Zobellia alginiliquefaciens: one gene and its partner. Each later gene encodes a partner of the first gene's protein in a complex. Links are inferred from orthologs where the notes say so. Each region holds a gene or a part of one and is shown in the gene's direction. Other genes may lie near its edges.

The links. The genes of interacting proteins can lie anywhere in the genome.
Region 2: the proteins of secY (region 1) and secA are in contact, whole or in part, in a crystal structure (PDB 3DIN), measured with the Thermotoga maritima proteins. The link is inferred for Zobellia alginiliquefaciens from one-to-one orthologs. Residues at the interface, in WP_004081795.1 of Thermotoga maritima: Glu108, Gly109, Glu110, Glu111, Ala236, Glu237, Arg238, Arg239, Ile240, Thr241, Ile242, Gln243, Tyr244, Ala245, Arg246, Arg247, Val248, Thr249, Gly250, Arg251, Arg252, Val253, Tyr254, Gly256, Ala257, Ser258, Thr259, Tyr260, Leu261, Pro262; in WP_004082002.1 of Thermotoga maritima: Glu261, Ala262, Arg263, Lys300, Ala301, Arg302, Thr303, Ile304, Ile305, Leu323, Tyr324, Asp325, Pro326, Val329, Ser330, Tyr333, Ile336, Lys340, Phe345, Val349, Glu363, Phe364, Tyr374, Ser375, Gly376, Gly377, Glu393, Ile395, Thr482, Ser483.

The regions. Positions count from the first base shown.
Region 1 is NZ_CP119758.1:1,026,842-1,030,196, reverse strand. The notes cover bases 1-2,975. They hold secY (preprotein translocase subunit SecY), read left to right. Parts: upstream 1-803; coding sequence 804-2,147; downstream 2,148-2,975. Other genes in these bases: rpsM (30S ribosomal protein S13), read left to right, coding at 2,508-2,882; ykgO (type B 50S ribosomal protein L36), read left to right, coding at 2,389-2,505; infA (translation initiation factor IF-1), read left to right, coding at 2,150-2,365; rplO (50S ribosomal protein L15), read left to right, coding at 339-791; rpmD (50S ribosomal protein L30), read left to right, coding at 143-325. Also shown: rpsK (30S ribosomal protein S11), read left to right, coding at 2,989-3,355. UniProt on the Escherichia coli protein: The central subunit of the protein translocation channel SecYEG. Consists of two halves formed by TMs 1-5 and 6-10.
Region 2 is NZ_CP119758.1:564,182-568,649, forward strand. What follows is about bases 390-4,264. They hold secA (preprotein translocase subunit SecA), read left to right. Parts: upstream 390-701; coding sequence 702-4,064; downstream 4,065-4,264. Other genes in these bases: P0077_RS02355 (DUF2795 domain-containing protein), read left to right, coding at 390-502. In the rest of the region: P0077_RS02350 (cob(I)yrinic acid a,c-diamide adenosyltransferase), read left to right, coding at 1-106; more of P0077_RS02355, read left to right, coding at 278-389; P0077_RS02365 (sensor histidine kinase), read left to right, coding at 4,365-4,468. UniProt on the Escherichia coli protein: Required for protein export, interacts with the SecYEG preprotein conducting channel.

The DNA.
Region 1 (3,355 bases):
CTAAGTCACAAGGTTCTTCTAACCCTCATAACGTGGTTAAAGCTACTTTTGATGCACTTTTGCAATTGAGAGATGCAAGAACTGTAGCTGATCAAAGAGGAGTTTCTCTTGAAAAAGTTTTTAAAGGATAAGTAGAAATATTATGGCAAAGAAAATTCTGGTAAAACAGTTAAAGAGCAGCATCAAAAGGCCACAGAACCAAAAGCGTACATTGTCTGCTTTGGGTCTAAAAAAAATTGGTCAAGTAGTAGAGCATGATGCCACGCCGAATATACTCGGTATGATAGCTAAAGTTGAACATTTGGTTTCCACTGAGGAAGCTTAAATAGCACATTATAATGAATTTAAGTAATCTAAAGCCGGCAGATGGTTCTACCAATAGAGCGGGCAAGAGAATAGGTAGAGGTCAAGGATCTGGTAAAGGTGGTACTGCTGCAAGAGGGCATAAAGGTGCTAAATCTAGATCTGGTTACTCTAAGAAAATAGGTTTTGAAGGTGGACAGATGCCTTTACAGAGACGTGTGCCTAAATTTGGTTTTACAAACATAAACCGAGTTGAATATCAAGGTATCAACGTTGAGAGGTTGCAAGAGCTAGTGGATAACAAAGGAGTTAAAGACACTATTACTTTTGAAACTTTGGTTGAAAATGGTTTGGCCAAGAGTAAAGACCTGGTAAAAATATTAGGTGGTGGAGAATTAAAGGCTTCACTTAAGGTTTCAGCGCATAAATTTACAGCAAGTGCTAAAGCGGCAATTGAAGCTGCTGGTGGAGAAGCAATAAATTTATAAGCATAACTGACCATGAAGAAATTTTTCGAGACCATATCCAATATTTGGAAGATAGACGAACTAAGGAATAGGATTTTACTAACCCTTGGTTTGTTGTTGGTATACCGTTTTGGTTGTCAAATTGTTCTTCCGGGTATTGATTCTACACAATTAGCAGAATTAGCCTCAGGTACCGATTCAGGTATTTTTGGGCTTTTGAATGCTTTTACCGGTGGTGCTTTTGCTAATGCATCAATATTTGCTTTGGGTATTATGCCCTATATATCGGCATCTATTGTTGTTCAGCTTATGAGTATTGCCATACCTTATTTACAGAAATTGGATAAAGAAGGGGAGAGTGGTAGAAAAACGAAGAATCAGATTACACGTTGGTTAACTATTGGTATTTGTGTGGTTCAGGCGCCAGCTTATTTGTACGGTTTAGAGGCTTTTGGAGTTCAGGATAGTGCCTTTGTTTTAGGTAAAGGTCTTGACTTTATGGTTCCTGCGGTTATCATTTTGGTTACTGGTTGTGTTTTTGCCATGTGGTTAGGAGAGAAAATTACTGATAAGGGTATCGGTAATGGTATTTCACTTTTAATTATGATCGGTATTATTGCAACAATGCCACAATCATTTGTTCAGGAGTTTATATCAAGAACAGTTGATAACAATGGTGGTTTGATGTTCATTTTGATTGAAGTTATTCTATGGTTCTTGGTTATCTTGGCAAGTATACTTTTAGTAATGGCTACGCGTCAAATACCTGTACAGTATGCAAGAAGAACTGCTTCTGGTGGTTACGAAAAGAATATAATGGGATCTAGGCAATATATTCCTTTGAAGCTAAATGCTTCTGGTGTTATGCCGATTATCTTTGCTCAGGCAATTATGTTCGCTCCTAGTTTAATTGGTAAGACTTTTAACAATACAGCTGCTGGTCAGTGGATGGAGGTTCAGTTTCAGGATATATTTGGTCTTGCTTACAACGTATTGTTCGGTTTGTTGATAATTATTTTCACGTATTTCTATACGGCTATTACTGTTCCGACCAATAAAATGGCAGATGATTTAAAAAGAAGTGGCGGTTTTATACCAGGAATTAGACCGGGTAAAGAAACAGGAGACTTCTTAGATAAAATTATGTCTTTGATTACATTGCCAGGTTCCGTATTTTTGGCGCTTTTAGCAGTTTTACCTGCTATAGTAGTTAAATTAATGGATATTCAAGCCGGTTGGGCATTGTTCTATGGAGGTACATCACTTTTAATTATGGTGGGTGTGGCAATAGACACGGTTCAGCAAGTAAATGCATATTTATTGAATAGGCATTACGACGGATTGATGAAAACTGGAAAAAATAGAAAAGTCGCATAAGTATGGCTAAACAAGCAGCAATAGAACAAGACGGGTCTATAATTGAAGCATTGTCAAATGCAATGTTCAGAGTTGAGTTAGAAAATGGGCATGTAGTTACGGCTCACATTTCGGGAAAGATGCGTATGCATTATATTAAGTTACTTCCTGGAGATAAGGTGAAATTGGAAATGAGTCCTTATGACTTGTCCAAAGCTAGAATTACATACAGATATTAGTAATACGATAGAAGAATAGAACGATGAAAGTAAGAGCATCAGTTAAAAAAAGAAGTGCCGACTGCAAGATTGTACGCAGAAAGGGCAGGTTGTACGTAATCAACAAAAAGAATCCTAGATTTAAACAAAGACAAGGATAGTTATGGCAAGAATTGCAGGTGTAGACATACCAAAACAGAAAAGGGGCGTAATTGCATTGACCTATATTTTTGGTGTCGGTAGAAGTAGGGCTAAAGAAATCTTAGAGATTGCCCAAGTTAGTGAAGATACTAAAGTATCTGATTGGAACGATGATGAGATTGGTCGTATCAGGGATGCTGTTTCTTCTTTTACTATAGAAGGTGAGTTACGTTCTGAAACGCAGCTTAATATTAAGCGTTTGATGGATATAGGTTGTTACCGTGGTATTCGTCACAGATCTGGTCTTCCACTTAGAGGGCAGCGTACAAAGAATAACTCTAGGACCAGAAAAGGGAAGAGAAAAACTGTAGCCAACAAGAAAAAGGCAACTAAATAATAAATAGTACAAAGTGCTGAGTAAATAGTATTAAGTAAAATAGGTAATGTTACTTTATTTTCAAGACATACTAACTACTTAATACAAATTACTAAATACTAATAAAATGGCAAAGGCAACTACAAAATCAGGTGCAAAAGCGGCAAAGAAGCGTAAGGTAATCGTTGACTCGGTTGGTGAGGCTCACGTAACTGCATCTTTTAATAATATTATAATTTCCCTTACCAATAAGAAAGGAGATGTCATTTCTTGGTCATCTGCTGGAAAAATGGGTTTTAGGGGTTCTAAAAAGAATACTCCTTATGCTGCACAGGTAGCTGCGGAAGAGTGTTCTAAAACTGCTCATGAAGCAGGTTTAAGAAAAGTAAAGGTTTACGTTAAGGGACCTGGAAATGGAAGAGAATCTGCGATTCGTGCCGTACATAATTCTGGTATAGAAGTTACCGAAATTATTGATGTTACGCCAATGCCGC
Region 2 (4,468 bases), 460 kb from region 1 along the record:
AAACAGACTCTCCGACTATCTATTTGTACTGGCACGGAAATTGTCAGAAAATTTACACGCCGAAGAAGTAAAGTGGATTCCAGAGAATACGGAAAAAGGCAAATAACGAAGCGATTAGAAAAATTTATCTGTGTTTAATTTGCTATTCTCTAATAATTTCTTTAATTCTTCGTTATCAAACTATTAAAACAAAAATAATAGTAATAAAATAGCCTCAATTACTTGGCTGTTTGTATTTAAAAATTATTTTTGCAAAAATTTAAATTGAACAACTGAAATGTATTGGACATTAGAACTAGCATCATATTTAAGTGATGCACCCTGGCCCGCAACAAAAGACGAATTGATAGATTACTCAATCCGTACAGGTGCGCCCCTAGAGGTGGTCGAGAACCTTCAGTCTATGGAAGAAGAAGGCGGTGAGATTTACGAATCCATCGAAGAAATCTGGCCAGACTATCCTACAGAAGAAGATTATCTCTGGAACGAGGACGAATATTAGAAATATTACGTTAATTGAAACAAAAAAGTCTCTATCGAGGCTTTTTTTTTATGTAATTTTGGCAGGCATTCAGGTGAAATGTACATAGGTTCCAAACTGGAATACCTTTTGCAAAGAAATACAATACAGGTATATTGTAGAAATAATGCCCCACCGCAATCAATTTCCCAAAAGCGGTATAAATACTAAACAGCTAGAAATGAGTTTTTTAAATTCGATATTAAAAGTATTCGTAGGTGATAAATCTGAAAAAGACGTAAAAGAACTACAACCTCTTGTAGAACAGATTAGGTCTTTTGAAAAGCAATTAGAAGGGTTAAGTCATGATGAATTACGTGAAAAGACTAACACCTTTAAACTTAAAATAGCCGAGGACATTAGCGAATTCACCAAAAAAATAGGTGAATTAGAAGCGGAAGTAAAAACGTCTACGGATATTGATAAGAACGAAGACATTTATGCTGAAATAGATAAACTCAAGGAAGAATCATATAAAGTAAGTGAAAAAACACTGAACGAAATTCTACCTATTGCCTTTGCCGTAGTTAAGGAAACGGCCAAGCGCTTTACCCAAAATGAAACTTTACAGGTTACGGCATCGGAATACGATCGTGAATTATCCGGCTCAAAGGATTATGTAACTCTAGATGGGGATAATGCCATTTGGAAAAACTCATGGAACGCCGCAGGTAAAGAGGTTACTTGGGACATGATTCATTATGATGTACAGTTGATAGGAGGTATTGCTTTGCACCAAGGTAAAATTGCCGAAATGCAGACAGGTGAAGGTAAGACGTTAGTAGCTACATTACCTTTGTACCTAAATGCCCTATCTGGGAACGGAGCTCATTTGGTTACCGTAAACGATTATTTAGCGAAAAGGGATAGCGCCTGGATGGCCCCTATTTTTGAATTCCATGGTCTATCAGTAGATTGTATTGATCATCACCGTCCAAATTCGGAAGGTAGAAGAGCTGCCTATAACGCAGATATTACGTATGGCACCAACAATGAATTCGGTTTTGACTACCTAAGAGATAATATGGCGCATACGCCAAAAGATTTGGTACAACGTCCACACCACTACGCTATTGTGGATGAGGTAGATTCTGTATTAGTTGATGATGCGCGTACACCGTTAATTATTTCAGGTCCGGTACCAGAAGGAGACCGTCATGAATTTAATGACCTTAAACCAAAGGTTGGAGATATTGTAAGCAAACAGAGACAACACCTAACAGGTGTTTTGGCGGAAGCTAAAAAATTGATTCAGGAAGGAAACACCAAAGACGGTGGTTTCCTATTGTTACGTGTACATAGAGGTCTTCCAAAGAATAAGGCACTAATTAAGTTCTTAAGTGAGGAAGGTGTTAAGCAGCTACTTCAAAAGACCGAAAACTATTACATGCAGGATAACAACAGGGAAATGCCTGTTGTAGATGAGGACTTGTTGTTCGTAATTGATGAAAAGAACAATCAGATTGAACTTACTGAAAAAGGTGTAAGTTATATCTCCGGAGAACAAAATAGAGATTTCTTTGTAATGCCAGATATTGGCGGAGAAATTGCGAAAATAGAAAATCAGAATCTTGACATTGAAAAAGAAGCAGAACTTAAAGAAGAGCTTTTTAAAGAGTTTGGAGTAAAAAGTGAGCGTATTCATACCATGAGCCAACTTTTAAAAGCTTATACGCTTTTCGAAAAAGATGTGGAATATGTGGTAATGGATAACAAGGTGATGATAGTTGATGAACAAACCGGTCGTATTATGGACGGGCGTCGGTATTCAGATGGACTTCACCAGGCTATTGAAGCGAAAGAGAATGTAAAAATAGAAGCCCTTACACAAACTTTTGCTACCGTTACGCTACAGAACTATTTTAGAATGTATAACAAGCTGTCCGGTATGACCGGTACGGCGGTTACCGAAGCAGGTGAATTCTGGGAAATATATGAGTTGGATGTTATGGAAATACCAACTAACAGACCTATTGCCCGTGATGATAGACATGACTTAATATACAAGACCAAGCGAGAAAAATATAATGCCATTATTGACGAAGTTACCAAACTTTCTCAAGCTGGCAGACCCGTTTTGATAGGTACAACTTCGGTTGAAATTTCCGAGTTGTTATCCCGAATGCTTACCATTAGAAAAGTTAATCACAACGTACTGAACGCCAAACTTCATAAAAAAGAAGCAGACGTTGTTGCCGAAGCCGGTAACCCTTGCGTTGTTACCATAGCAACCAACATGGCGGGCCGTGGTACGGATATTAAATTGAGTGATGAAGTTAAAAAAGCGGGTGGTTTAGCTATTATAGGTACAGAAAGGCATGACTCTAGACGTGTTGATAGACAGTTAAGAGGTCGTTCTGGTCGTCAAGGAGATCCAGGAAGCTCGCAGTTCTATGTGTCGTTAGAAGACAACCTAATGCGTTTGTTCGGTTCTGACCGTGTTGCTAAGATGATGGATAAGATGGGCTTGGAAGATGGTGAAGTTATTCAGCATTCAATGATGACTAAATCTATTGAGCGAGCACAGAAAAAGGTAGAAGAAAACAACTTTGGTGTTCGTAAGCGTCTTCTAGAGTATGATGATGTTATGAACGCACAACGTGAGGTAGTCTATAAAAGAAGACGTCACGCTATACAAGGAGAACGATTAAAAGTGGATATCGCCAATATGGTGTATGATACTTGTGAAGTTATTGCCGACACCAACAAAGCTGCAAGTGATTATAAGAATTTTGAATTTGAGCTGATAAAGTACTTCTCTATAACCTCTCCAATTTCAGAAGCAGATTTTACAAAAATGAGTGTTCAAGATATTGCCAATAAGGTATACTCTAACGCTTACAAGTATTATCAAGAAAAAATGGAGCGTAATGCCGCTACGGCATTTCCTGTCATTAAGAAGGTTTATGAAGATAGTGCCAATAAGTTTGAGCGTATTGTAGTTCCTTTTACGGACGGTATTAAAACGCTTAATGTGGTTACCAATTTAGAAAGCGCTTACGAAAGTAATGGAAAAGAATTAGTAACGGATTTTGAAAAAAATATAACCCTAGCCATTATTGACGATTCTTGGAAAACGCATTTGCGTAAGATGGATGAATTAAAACAATCTGTTCAGTTGGCTGTTCATGAGCAAAAAGACCCTTTATTGATTTATAAGTTCGAAGCTTTTGAGCTTTTTAAAGAGATGATAAACAAGGTTAACAAAGAAGTAGTTTCTTTCTTGTTTAAAGGGGAATTGCCAAGTGAAAACCCAAATCAGATTCAGGAAGCTAGAAATGTTAGTAAACCAAAGGAAAATCTTCAAACCAGTAAAGAAGAGATTCCTAATAGTGACGAACTGGCCGCACAGAACCGTGCTGCTGGTCAAACACAAGGTCAACGTCCACAAGTTACAGAGACCATTGTTCGAGAACGACCAAAAATTGGACGTAACGATAGGGTCACAATTAAAAATGTAATGTCTGGCGAAAGTAAAACAGTAAAATTTAAACAAGCAGAGCCCCTTATCGAAAAAGGAGAATGGGTTCTAATTGAGAATTAAAAAATAACATTTACTACAATGTAAATCGGCATCTTAGAGATAAGTTGCCGTTTTTTTTTGCCCGCTTAACGAGTAAAAAGTTACTTGAATACAATAGTATCTACTATTGCAGGGCTTAGAATAAATTACCCCAGAGCTTAAATTGCAGTTAATTAAGCAATTAGAGCTATAATTTATTCAGAATTTAACTTCTAGAGACACATTTACTGTACAGTAAAACAGTTAGCGTGTCTGATGAAGTGTCGCATATACCAAGCGGGCTCACTTCTTTTTTGAAAATGAATACCCAAAGTAGTATACATGCGAAAGCCAAAAATACGTCTGAACCGAATTAGTGACAAAACTAAGTTACTCCTTAAGTTCAACTATACATCATCTGCTCTTAGTCTACTTATAGGCCTGAT